3 regions of the Rhodococcus sp. FG69 genome follow, and region 3 is predicted to be linked to each of the others. Evidence: riboswitches for the same ligand, from Rfam matches in the RefSeq annotation. Region 3 holds a riboswitch; each other region holds the start of a gene.
The links. A riboswitch is a leader RNA that binds a small molecule or an ion and turns the genes downstream of it on or off. The one in region 3 is predicted to bind cobalamin.
Positions count from the first base shown of each region.

Region 1: another riboswitch for cobalamin. It lies ahead of ACODSO_RS07280 (magnesium chelatase subunit D family protein); the one in region 3 lies ahead of ACODSO_RS24945 (ABC transporter substrate-binding protein).
Region 2: another riboswitch for cobalamin. It lies ahead of ACODSO_RS09990 (ABC transporter substrate-binding protein); the one in region 3 lies ahead of ACODSO_RS24945 (ABC transporter substrate-binding protein).

Region 1 covers NZ_JBMDIX010000006.1:122,556-126,703, forward strand. Annotated here, with positions in the region: gene cobO (cob(I)yrinic acid a,c-diamide adenosyltransferase) at 1-521, opposite strand, end outside; gene ACODSO_RS07280 (magnesium chelatase subunit D family protein) at 532-2,433, opposite strand; adenosylcobalamin (AdoCbl) riboswitch at 2,478-2,625, opposite strand; gene ACODSO_RS07285 (GNAT family N-acetyltransferase) at 2,638-3,114, opposite strand; gene mqo (malate dehydrogenase (quinone)) at 3,127-4,148, opposite strand, start outside.
Region 2 covers NZ_JBMDIX010000010.1:53,604-57,751, forward strand. Annotated here, with positions in the region: gene ACODSO_RS09980 (MFS transporter) at 1-472, shown strand, start outside; gene ACODSO_RS09985 (anthranilate synthase family protein) at 357-2,276, opposite strand; cobalamin riboswitch at 2,453-2,585, shown strand; gene ACODSO_RS09990 (ABC transporter substrate-binding protein) at 2,648-3,679, shown strand; gene ACODSO_RS09995 (FecCD family ABC transporter permease) at 3,676-4,148, shown strand, end outside.
Region 3 covers NZ_JBMDIX010000042.1:24,715-28,862, forward strand. Annotated here, with positions in the region: gene ACODSO_RS24935 (GAF domain-containing protein) at 1-66, shown strand, start outside; gene ACODSO_RS24940 (FUSC family protein) at 105-2,171, shown strand; cobalamin riboswitch at 2,174-2,318, shown strand; gene ACODSO_RS24945 (ABC transporter substrate-binding protein) at 2,421-3,410, shown strand; gene ACODSO_RS24950 (FecCD family ABC transporter permease) at 3,410-4,148, shown strand, end outside.

The sequences.
Region 1 (4,148 bases), on a different contig from region 3:
GGCGCGTCGCGCCCGGTGACGACGACGTGCTGGTTGCCCGGGCGGTTCGTCAGGACTTCCACGACCTCGTCGACGTCGACCCATCCCCACTTGAGTGGGTAGGTGAACTCGTCCAGGACGTAGAAGCGGTGGGTCTCCTCCGACAACCGGCGAGCAATTTCGGTCCACCCGTCGGCCGCCGCTGCGGCGTGATCGACCTCGGAACCCTTCTTACGCGTCCAGGACCAGCCTTCGCCCATCTTGTGCCACTCCACGGCGCCACCGGTACCGGTGGACTCGTGCAGTTCGCCGAGCATCTTGAACGTGGCTTCCTCGCCGACCTTCCACTTCGCGCTCTTCACGAACTGGAAGACTCCGACATCGAATCCCTGGTTCCAGGCCCGAAGCGCCATGCCGAATGCTGCCGTCGATTTTCCTTTGCCTGGCCCGGTGTGCACCGCCAGAACCGGCTGGTTGCGCCGCTGGCGTGTTGTCAGTCCGTCTTCCGGAACCGACCCTGCGAGTGGGACTCCCTGTGGCATGACCCGCTCCTCACGCGGCCGCGCGGACGACTGCGGCGACCTGCTCCGCCGACAGATCGGCCAATCGGACGTATCCCGCCCCCAGATGCTTGGCGAAGTCGGCGGCGAGACCCAGTCGCACAAGACCTGTTTCGCAGTCGACGACCACCGATGCGATTCCGTCGCCGGCCACGCGGTTGGCCGCAATGCGTGCGCGCCCGACGGGATCGATCCCGCCGGTGGCGCGACCATCCGTCATGGCGACTACGAGCGCCCGCCGCAGTGGATCGCGGACCTTTTCACGAAGCACCACCTCGCGTGCTTTCAGGAAGCCCTGCGCAAGAGGCGATTTGCCGCCTGTCTTCATTCGACGAAGCCGCGTGACCGCCACATCGACGCTCGACGTGGGTGGAAGCACCAGCTCGGCATCGCGTCCACGAACGGTGATGACCGCGACCTTGTCGCGGCGTTGGTAGGCATCCTTGAGCAGGGAGAGAACAGCGCCGGTGACCGCGGACAATCGATCACGCGCGGCCATCGACCCGGACGCGTCGACGACGAAGACGATCAGGTTGCCTTCGCGGCCCTCGCGCAACGCACCCCTGAGATCGGCCGGTTCGAGCTTGAAACGACCCGAGGTACGCCCGCGGCTCACCTGTTCTTCCGCGGCCGCGAAGAGTGTCCCGATCACGTGGATGCCGTTGCCGGGCTCCGTCGTCGGCCGAACCGCACGCCCCTGCGCCGAACGTGAGCGAGACCTACGCCCGGGGGCCCCCTCGCCGATACCCGTCAGCTCCATCGTGCGGGCACGAAACTGCGCACCCGGTGCCGCCGCCTCCCGTTCACGCGAACCGCCGCCGTGCGGCGGTGAGTCCGAGTTCGGTTCCTCACCCGATTCCGGAGCCTGAGCTCCGCCTCCATCGTCGTCGGGGTCGGGGTCGGGGTCGGTGTCGGGGTCGGGCGCGTCGGGTTCCGGGCGGTGCGCGTCGGCCTGCTCGGCGGCATCGCGCATCTTCTCGTCCAGTGCTCCGTCGTCGATCCCCGGTTCGTCGAAGGGATCACGCCGACGTCGGTGCGGCAGAGCAAGTTCCGCAGCGACGCGCACATCGGCTTCCTCGACCACAGCCGAGCCGCGCCACGCCGCATGTGCGGTAGCGGTCCGAGCCACCACGAGATCAGCTCGCATACCGTCGACGTCGAACGACGCGCAGAGCGCCGCGATTCGTCGCAGTTCGGTGTCGTCGAGCACGACATCGTCGACGACGGCTCGCGCGCGACGGATTCGATCGGCGACCTCGGCGTCCTCGGCCGAGTATGCGGCCGCGAACACCTGCGGGTTGCGTTCGTAGTTCAGGCGCCGCCGAACTACCTCCATTCGAGTGTCGACGTCACGCGAGGCTTTGACGTCGACCGCGAGTCCGAACCGGTCCAGGAGCTGGGGGCGCAATTCGCCCTCCTCTGGATTCATCGTCCCGACGAGAACGAACTGCGCCGGGTGCGAGTGGGATACACCGTCGCGCTCGATGTGCACTCGGCCCATCGCGGCAGCGTCGAGAAGCACGTCGACGAGATGATCGTGGAGCAGATTGACTTCGTCGACGTACAGGACTCCGCGGTGCGCGGCGGCGAGCAAACCGGGCTGGAACGCGCGCTCACCGTCGCGCAGCACTTTCTCCAGGTCGAGCGAGCCGACGACGCGATCCTCGGTCGCCCCGACGGGGAGTTCGACCAGCCGGGCCGGCCGCACGACGCCGTCGTCTTCCACCTCGGGCAGCAGCGCTGCGAGCGCTCGAACCACCGTCGACTTGGCAGTGCCCTTTTCGCCGCGCACGAGCACTCCCCCGATACCGGGGTGAACTGCGCACAGGACCAGGGACAGGCGCAGCTGATCCTGACCGACGATCGCACTGAACGGATAGCCGGGCTGCTGCACTTGTGTTCTCCTTCGTCCCGACGGACTCCGCGCCGCCGGATATGAATGACCCGCCGGACAGACGGGCCGTACTACGAAGCTGTGCGGTGATCTGACTTCGGTGCCGAGCAGTGTGCCCGGCACCTACACAGTGGCGGGACCGCGCCTGATTCGCACAGGACTTCCCCGCACCAGCTCCGGTGTCGTTCTTCTACCGATTCGAATCTACGTCTCACTCCACGGCGTACCGCCGCCGCGGCGCATCGGCGTGTGTGGGATGCCGTCCTCGAGTACCTCCTCGCCGTCGGGCAGGAACCCGTGCTTGGCGTACATGTCGACGAGGTAGCTCTGCGCGTTGATTCGACACGGCGAGGAACCGACCTCCGCGAGCGCGGCGCGCAGGATTCGCGTCGTGTGGCCCTGTCCGCGGGCGGAGCGCTGCGTGCACAGCCGTCCGATTCGGAACGCCTTCTCGCCGTCGTCGTGCTCTTCCAACAGACGCAAGGTGCATACGACCTCACCGTCGCGTTCGAGCCAGAAATGCCGTGTTTCGGTCAATAGATCGCGGCCATCGAGCTCAGGGTAGGCGCACGCCTGCTCGACGACGAAGACCTCGACACGCAGCTTCAACAGGTCGTACAAGGTGTTGTTGGACAGGTCCAAGGCCCAGGATCGCTTGAGGGCGGCAGCTTGCGTAGTCATCAGCTGTTGCTATCACACGCCGCTGGGCTGTGCGAATCGGGAGGTCTGTTCGAGCTCCAGCCTCTGCGAGGTCCAGTCGAAGATTTCGCGGAACAGCGACCGATCCTCGGCCAGCTTTCGGCCGAGCGACGGAACCATCTGCTCGAGTTTCGGCTGCCATCCTGCGTACTTGTCACCGAAGCAACGCTGCAGAACGTCGAGCATTGCCGGCACGGCCGTCGAGGCTCCGGGCGACGCGCCGAGCAGACCCGCGATGGTGCCGTCTGCCGCGTTGACGACTGCCGTCCCGAACTCCAAGACGCCACCACGGCCCTTCTTCCGGATCACCTGCACGCGCTGGCCGGCGGTGACGAGCTCCCAGTCTTTGCCCACCACGTTCGGCGCAAACTCGCGAAGTGTCTCGACACGGTCGGATTCGGACTGCGCGAGCTCACTGACGAGGTACTTGACCAATCCCAACTCGGTGACACCGACGCCGAGCATCGACATCAAGTTTCCGGGCTTGACCGAGCTGGGTAGATCGGTGAGCTTGCCCTGCTTGAGGAACTTGGGTGACCATCCGGCGTACGGCCCGAAGAGCAAGCCGGCCTTGCCTCCGATGACGCGGGTGTCGAGATGGGGAACGGACATCGGAGGGGCGCCGACGGACGCTTTGCCGTACACCTTGGCCGAATGCTGCGAGATGAGATCAGGATTGGTGCACCGCAGCCATTCGCCGCTGACCGGGAAGCCGCCGAAGCCCTTGATCTCCTTGATTCCGGACTTCTGCAGCAGGTGAAGCGCACCGCCGCCTGCGCCGACGAAGACGAACTTGGCGTTGACGGTCTTCTTCGTGCCGGTCCGCAGGTTGGCGATCTTGAGGTTCCACGTGCCGTCGGACTGCTTGGTGATGTTCCTGACGTCGCTGCCGAAGTGGACGGTGCTACCGGAGCCGGAGATGTAGTTCAGCAGCTGACGGGTGAGGGCACCGAAGTCGACGTCGGTTCCCGCATCACTCCAGTTGAGCGCGATCGGGTCCGAGAAGTCTCGCCCCG
Region 2 (4,148 bases), on a different contig from region 3:
GCTGTTCTACGGTCTGTGCGGCGTGGTCGGGATCTGGGTGGTCGGAAAGACCTTCGATCGGTGGCCGCGTCGATCGACCATCGGTGCGTTGAGCATCGTCGCGGGGGCGCTGCTCGTGCTGTGGACGACCGTGCAGTCGGTACCGGGATCGCTTGCGGTGCTTGCTGTCCTCGCAATCGGGCTGTGGGGATTCGCATTCACGACAGTCCCGGTGTGCCTACAGTCCTCGGTGCTCAACACCTCCCGCAACGACCCGGATCGCGCGTCGGCGATCTATGTCGTCGCATTCCAGTTGGCCATCGCATCGGGTGCTCTGGTGGGTGGCATCATCGTCGATCGCAGCAGTATCGCGGTCGTCACGATAGTCGCGGCTCTGCTGGTCGCCGCAGCTCTGCTGACGGTTGTGCTCGCTCGCGATGCGTTCCCCGGGCGTCTGCGTGCACCGTCCGAACAGGCACGCCAGCCGGCATGAGCAACCTGTGCACCAGCTCGGACAGGATCTCGATACCATCGGTGGAGAGTATGGACTCGGGGTGGAACTGGATCGACTCGAACCCGCTGCCCCGCAGGGCATTGACCTCGATACCGTCCGCCGAGACCAGGGCGCCGTCGACAGGACCCGCGGTGGCCGCGAAGGTGTTGTAGAAGCCGACGGTGCGAGTCACCCCGAAGACGTCGGCCACCTTCTGCACTCCTTGTTGCGGGCGGTCGAGTGCGACGACGTCCAAACCCAGCAGCCCAGCCAACACTTGGTGGCTCAGGCAAATGGCAAGCAGCGGAGAACCACTCGTAAGCCGTTCGCGCAGAGCAGCTTCCACCGCACTGATCCGGGCATTCGACGAGTCGCGAGGGTCACCCGGTCCGGGCCCGCAGACCAAGAGGTCGGCGTCGCTCGACACATAGTCCTCCCACCGAACGACGGACACAGCCATGCCGAGGTGCCTCAACTGGTGCGCGAGCATCGCTGTCCATTGGTCCTCGAAGTCGACGACAACGGCGGTCTTGCCACTGAGATCTGTGACCACCGTCGGCTGTTCGTCGAGCCAGAACGACGCCAGCTTTTTGTTTCTATGTGCCAGAGCGTCGGATACGCCTGGAAATTCCGACAACCGCACCGCTGCGGAGGCGCGCGGTCTCGGGGCCTCGACGCCGAGAGCAGCCAGAACGCCGCCGAGCTTCGATCTCGTCTCGGCCACTTCGTGTTCGGGAACCGAGTTGCGCACCAGCGTCGCACCGGCCGAGATCTTCAGCTCGCCGTCGGGGGCGATTTCGCAGGTCCGAATGAGAATCGGCGCATCGACGGTGGACACACCGTGAGCACTCTCGAACAGCGCCAGCACTCCTGAGTAGTACCCACGCCCGGAGGTCTCGTAGCGTTCGATGACGCGAGCCGCGTTCTCGATCGGCGAACCGGTGACCGTCGGCGCGAACATCGTCCGGCGCAGGATCTCGCGTGGGTCGAGCGAGCATTCACCGACGAGGACGTACTCGGTGTGGGTCAGATGTCCCATCTGCTTGAGGCGTGGCCCGATGACGCGACCGCCTTCTGCGCAGATCCGGCTCATCATCTTCAGTTCCTCGTCGACCACCATGAACAGTTCGGCGTTCTCCTTTGCATCGCCCAGGAAGTCGAGAACGCCTTCACCGGAGGGTCCTTCGACCGGATGCCGGTAGGTGCCACTGATCGGATTCATGATGGCGGAGGTGCCGTCGAATCCGACATGACGCTCGGGCGTCGCACCGACGAGGGTGATCGACGGTGTGTGGACGAAAAAGGTCCAGTAGGAGCCGGATTCGTCGAGTAGCAGTCGCCGAAAGATTTCGAGTCCGCTTCGCGAAGCGTCAGCGAGCCGCGCACGAAAGTCGCGACGGATGACGAAGTTCGCACCTGCTCCGGTACCGATCTCGTCGGCGAGAACTCGCGCGACGATCGATCCGTACTCGTTGTCTGCGGGTTCGAAGCGGCCATCGGTCACGCTCAACTCGGTCGGAGATATGGCGGCCAGTACTTCGTCCACGCTTACCTGTGCGTGTTCGCGAACCCGAAGGCAGTGCAAGGCGGCGTCGTCGTGGTGGCAGACGAATCCGCGTTCGGAGATCTGGCGGAACGGCACGAGGGCGAGCACATCGGGGCCGTCGGTCCCTGGATCGAGTGGGATGTCGGCCAATGAATCGACGGTGACGACGTCCCCGATCAAAACATCGACGCCGTGCTCACGGCTCAGCAGTGCGTAGTGCTCGGAGCCGGACAGGGCTCTGGTCAGTAGGTCGTTCATCGAAAGCCTCTCGGGTGAGAACGGACTTCGAGAGTGACCAGGACATGAAAAATGGCCACCTCGAAAGGCGGCCACAGGTAGATCTACGCGAGGTGTGGGCGCCTAGGAGCGCCACCACCATGATCCTGCTACGGAGCGGTTCGCGTACATGGTCGCTCACTGTACACACCCTCGGCAGGATAAGGTCAGCCTCGGACCGCTCGCGCGGTCACGTGAGGTGCAAGGGAACCCGGTGAGACTCCGGGACTGACGCGCAACGGTAACTGTCTCGTTCACGAACAGGAGTCCGATCGCTTGCTCACCACGATCTTTCGACCCGAAGGCTCCGCGAGACGAGCCCCTAGTAGAAAGTTTTCGCCCTCCTTATGGCCATGCGTACCTCCCTGTGCTTCCCCGCGCTTGCGGCGGCAATGATCCTGTCGAGCTGCTCCTCGGGCTCGACCACCACCGAAGCGCAGATACCCAACTCCAACTCGAGCTACCCGCTGATCATCACCAACTGTGGGCAGGACGTCGTCGTCGATGCACCTCCGCAACGCGCAGTTTCGCTCAATCAGAGTTCGACGGAGATCCTGCTGAGCCTCGGACTCGCCGATCGGATGGTCGGAACCGCGACGTGGACCGATCCGGTCCGCGACAACCTGGCGTCGGACAACGACAAGGTCCCGCGCCTGGCGGACAACAAGCCCGCCCTCGAGGTCGTCCTCGATGCCGAGCCGGACTTCGTGTCGGCGTCGTTCGGCGGCACGCTCGGCCCGGGAGGCGTCGCCGATCGCGGTCAGTTCGAGCAACTCGGCGTCCCCAACTATCTTTCGCCGACGGACTGCAACGGCAAGACCGACGAGAGCGTCAACTCCGACGGTGCCCGCACCGACCCACTCGAGATAGCCACGGTCTACGAGGAGATCCGCGATCTCGCAGCAATCTTCGACGTACGCGAACGTGGTGAGCGCTTCATCGGTGAACTTCAGGATCGCTTCGAGACGGCATCGGGGGCGGTCACGGCATCGGGCACGTCGCTGGTCTACTGGTTCGCCGACACCGCGACCCCGTACATGGCAGGTTGCTGCGGGTCTTCGGGAATCATCACCAGTTCGGTAGGTGCACAGAACATCTACTCCGACACCACCGACGAATGGCCCCAGGTGAGTTGGGAGTCGGTCGCGGATCGAAACCCCACCGCCTTCGTGCTCGCCGATCTGAGCCGTCGGACACTGGCCGGTGACTCCCTCGATTCGAAGATCGAGTTCCTCGAGTCCGATCCGGTGACGCGAAGACTGCAGGCCGTGGTCGACAAGCGCTATATCGTCGTCAACGGCGCCGATCTGAACCCGTCGATCCGCACCGTCGACGGCGTCGAAAAGGTGGCGGCCGCATTGCAGGGCTGGGGCTTGGCGAATTGACCGCCAAGCGGAGCCTTCTGCTGCCGCTACTGCTGGTCGGCTCTGTAGTTCTGACGCTGTCGATCGCGTTCGCGATCACGATCGGCCCGGCGAGCCTGTCGGTGTCCGATGTGTATCGCATCGTGCTCGAGCACGTGGGTATCGGGAACTCGAACGTGAGCAGAATCAAGGACGGCATCGTCTGGGAACTTCGGCTTCCCCGTACGCTGCTGGCCGCGATCTGCGGTGCTGGGCTGGCGCTGTGCGGGGCGATCATGCAGTCGCTGCTTCGTAATCCGCTGGCGGATCCGTTCGTGCTCGGTATTTCCTCGGGTGCTTCGACGGGGGCCGTGCTGGTGGCGGTTCTCGGCATCGGCAGCGGTGTGTTGTCGTTGTCCACGGGCGCATTCGTCGGCGCAGTGTTGTCGTTCGTGTTGGTGATGCTGCTTGCCACCGGCGCCGGAGGCGGTACCGATCGAGTAGTTCTCGC
Region 3 (4,148 bases):
GCCGACATGAGTAGGTTGCTTCCGCATTCCACGGCTCCGGCCATTGTGCGGCTGCGCCTCGGGTGACAGCTCGAACATCACTCTCTGACGCATAAGCTCGAGCGATGGCTGCTCGATTCGTCCAGGAGACGCTCCGCTTCCTCGCGGTGTCCGACCCTGGTCGGCTGCGACTACGATCTGCATCCACCACCACGATCACCGTCGTACTCGCAATGGCTGTCCTGCTGCCCGGCGCACATCTCGTCGGCCAACCGCTGACCATCGCGTTGTTGGGAACGGTCGTCGCGATGCAAGCCTCCGCGGCGGTCAAGGACAGGGACCAGCGCAGCCGCGTGATCACGTCGATGCTCCTGGTGTTCCCTGCCATCGCGGCCGTGTCACTGTCGGCGGTCCTGTCACAGTTCGGGAAGGTGGCCGACGTCGGATTCATCGCCGTCCTCTTCGCTGCCGTGTGGGTGCGGCGCTACGGCCCGCGTGGCAACGCGCTCGGGATGGTCGCGTTCATCTGCTATTTCTTCGCTCTGTTCCTCCGCGCCGAACCGGGACAGATTCCGATGCTCGCCGTGTCGATCGTGTGCGGTGTCGCATTGTCGATTCTGGTGCGCACGGTGATTCTTCCCGATCGGCCGGGGCTCGAAGTGAAGCGTCTCGTGCGGGCCTTGCGGGCCGCGTCGATCGACGTGCTCGAGGTGGCGTCGAACAGGGGTGATCGGAATCTGGACCTGCTGCGCAAGAGGCTCGACAAACTCGGCAGCACGGCTCTGATGATCGACGACTGGCTCGACCGCAACGACGCTGCTCAACTCCTCAGTGTCACGAACGACGATCTGTCCGTCCGCATCTTCGACGCGCAGATCGCCACCGAACAACTCGTCAGTGCGCTGTGGGCGCTCGACCCGAAGAACGCGTGGCCGGATTCGCTCGGGCAGGCGACGACGGCACTCGGTTCCTGTCTGCAGAACAATCCGTCCGAAGACCAACTGCGGGCTGCTCGACGCCTTGCTGCTGCCGCGGCCGACAGGGCGGATTCATCCACTCAGGCCGGCATCGCCACCGCAGTCACGATGCGAGCAGTGCAGGCACACATCGCCATTCATCACATCGCCAGCAATGCGCTGAAGTCCGCGCCCGTACCCGAGGAGAAGCCCGAGAAGGTCGACGACGAGCCGACCGGATTGAATCCGAGTACGAAAGCCGCGATCCAGGTTGCTGTCGCGACCAGCGCTGCAACGGTTCTCGGTGAGATCATCTCGCCCGACCGGTGGTACTGGGCGGTGTTGACGGCCTTTCTCGTGTTCACCGGTGCCTCGACACGGGGTGAAATCCTCTCGCGTGCGGGCCATCGCGTCGTCGGAACCATCGCGGGAGTCGTTGCGGGAGTTCTGCTGGCTGCGTTGGTCGGAAACAATCAGCCACTGCAGCTACTTCTGCTCGTGGTCTGCGTGTTCTTCGCTTTCTACCTCGTCACGGTCGCCTACGCGTTGCTGTCGTTCTTCATCACCGTCATGCTCGCCATGCTGTACGGACTGCTCGGCACCTTCAGCATCGAGGTACTCGAACTGCGGATCTACGAAACGGCGGCGGGTGGGCTCGTCGGAATCGCGTCGGCGTACTTCATCTTCTCCACCGGCACCAGAACGACGATGGTCGACAAGATCGACGACTATCTCGACCTCATGATCGCCATCATCGACACCAGCATCGGATCGGTCGTCGAACCGGGTACGCGGACCGACCTGGTGGCCGACATGCGCACGCTCGACAACGCGCTCAAAGACGTTGTCACTGCAGGCAAGCCGCTGGAGATCGGTCCGACGACGCGGACGCGCCGAGGAGTCAAGCGGCTGATGCGGATCATGACGGTCAGCAATCGGTCGTCGCACGCACTTGCCCGCGCCGGTGTCGGAGCCTCTCGCGGCGACCCGTCGAGCACGCCGTCGGAGGAGACGTCGCGGGCGCTTCGGGAGGCCGCCGACGTCACCAAGGCGACCATCGCGAACGTCAAACGGGCCCTCGCCGGCGAGCACGTCGAGCCGCCGGAGAAGCTGACCGACACCTCCGCCACCGACGTCATGCTCACCGGGGCCACGACGCCCGGTCCGGTCCGCAGCGCGGTCCGATCGCTCGGCACACTGAATCGCACGATGGGGGAGGCGCTCACACGGGACTGAGTTCTTCAGTGCATACTGCTGAGCGAAGCACCAAGCTAGCCAGTCGCAGGGGGAAGCCGGTCGAAATCCGGCGCTGACCCGCAACGGTGGGCCGACTCTGTAGCGGAGGCGGCGAGCCCGATTACCCAGCGGCTGTGTGTGCGACACCCATTCGTCGTGGTCTACGAATCGGCAGTCCAGCGCGTGGCCGTTTTTTTGCTGCGCACCCGACTCTCATTTCGTGGCTCGCCAGCTCCAAGTGAGGTTCTCATGTCACGCTCCACCCCCTCCGTCGTCTGCGCTGTGGCGATCGGATCCGTTCTTGTACTTGCGGGCTGTTCCCGCGGCGACACAGCCGACGCATCGCCCCCGGTGACCAAGTTCGCCGAACCCGTGTCGATCACCAATTGCGATGTCACAGCCGAGTTCGACGCGCCACCTCGACGCATCGTCTCGATGAACGATCACGTCACCGAGGTCCTCATCCAGATGGGCGTCGCGGATCGCATCGTCGGGATGGGCTACCGCAACGCGACTCCCACCGCCGAGACGGCCGAGGAGTTCGCGCAGATCGACGGTCTTGCCGACGAGTACCCCACCAAGGAGCAGATTCTCGATCTCGAGCCGGACCTCGTGGTCGGCGGTATGCGCAGCGCGTTCGACGACAAGGAAGGTCGATCGCGGCAGACCTTCGCCGAGCTGGGAATACCGACGTTCCTCTTCTCGGAATACTGCGGTTCGGGGTTCCCGGACATCGGGATGCTCGAAGTCGACTTCTCCCAGCTCGGCGATGTCCTCGGTGTCGAGGGCGCAGCGGACGCGGTCACCAACGGCGTCGTCGACGGCTTGGACGCGGTCGGCACGAGGCTGGACGGTGTCACTCCGACCCCGACCTTTTTCTACGACTCCGGTCAAGACGTGCCGATGACCATCGGCGGCGTCGGCGTCGGGCAGCTGATCGCCGATCACGCAGGCGCCGCCAACATCGTCCCCGAAGGCGAACGGCCGTATCTCGATACCACGTGGGAGATCGTCGGCGAACGCTCACCTGCGGCCATCGTCGTTCTCGACTACGGCGAGACGTCTGCGCAAGAGAAGATCGACTTCCTGAAGAACCAGCCCATCGTGGCGACGACTCCCGCCGTGCAGCAGAACAACTTCATCGTCGTCCCGCTCGACGACTTCTTCGAAAGCCCACGGCTGGTGACGAGCGTCGACACCATCGCTCGCAGCCTTCATCCGGACCGGTTCCAGTCCTGATGTCGACGATGGCCCCGACCCGAACCGCACCAGCGCAATCCCAGGTGCGACGGCGTTCGCGAGTGGGGTTCGGGATGATCGTGGTGATGCTGATTGCTGTGTTGCTGGTGTCGATCGCTGCAGCGGTGTCGTTCGGATCCGTGCGAATTCCCGTCGGCGACGTGTGGGCGATCGTCGCGCATCGCCTCATGCCGGGAGCCTTCGAATCGTGGTGGACCGAGGCGCGCGCAGTTATCGTCGTCGAATCTCGATTGCCGCGAACGTTGACCGCCGCGGTCGTCGGCGCGTCGCTGGCCATCGCAGGTGGCGTCGCGCAGGCAGTGACCCGCAATCCGCTGGCCGACCCGTACCTGCTCGGAGTTTCTTCGGGCGCAGGCTTCGGTGTCGTGCTGGTGATGACGCTCGGCATCGGGGCCGGGACGCTCGGCGTCTTCACGATTCCGACCGCGGCATTCATCGGGGCGATGATTCCGCTGTTCCTGGCGTTGCTCATCGGCGGTCGGTACCCGCAGTCGACGGCGATCGTTCTGGTCGGCGTCGCGCTGGGAAGTGTGTTCTCGGCGCTGATCACCTTCACGCTTCTGGTGTTCGCGGACGAGCACACATTGAGCGGTGTGTTGCACTGGCTCGCTGGTGGATTCGGGGACGCGCGGTGGTCGACATTGACGTTTCCCGCACTGGCATTGCTGGTGATCGGAACGGCCCTGTTGATCGGCGCCCCGAGATTGGACCTGCTCA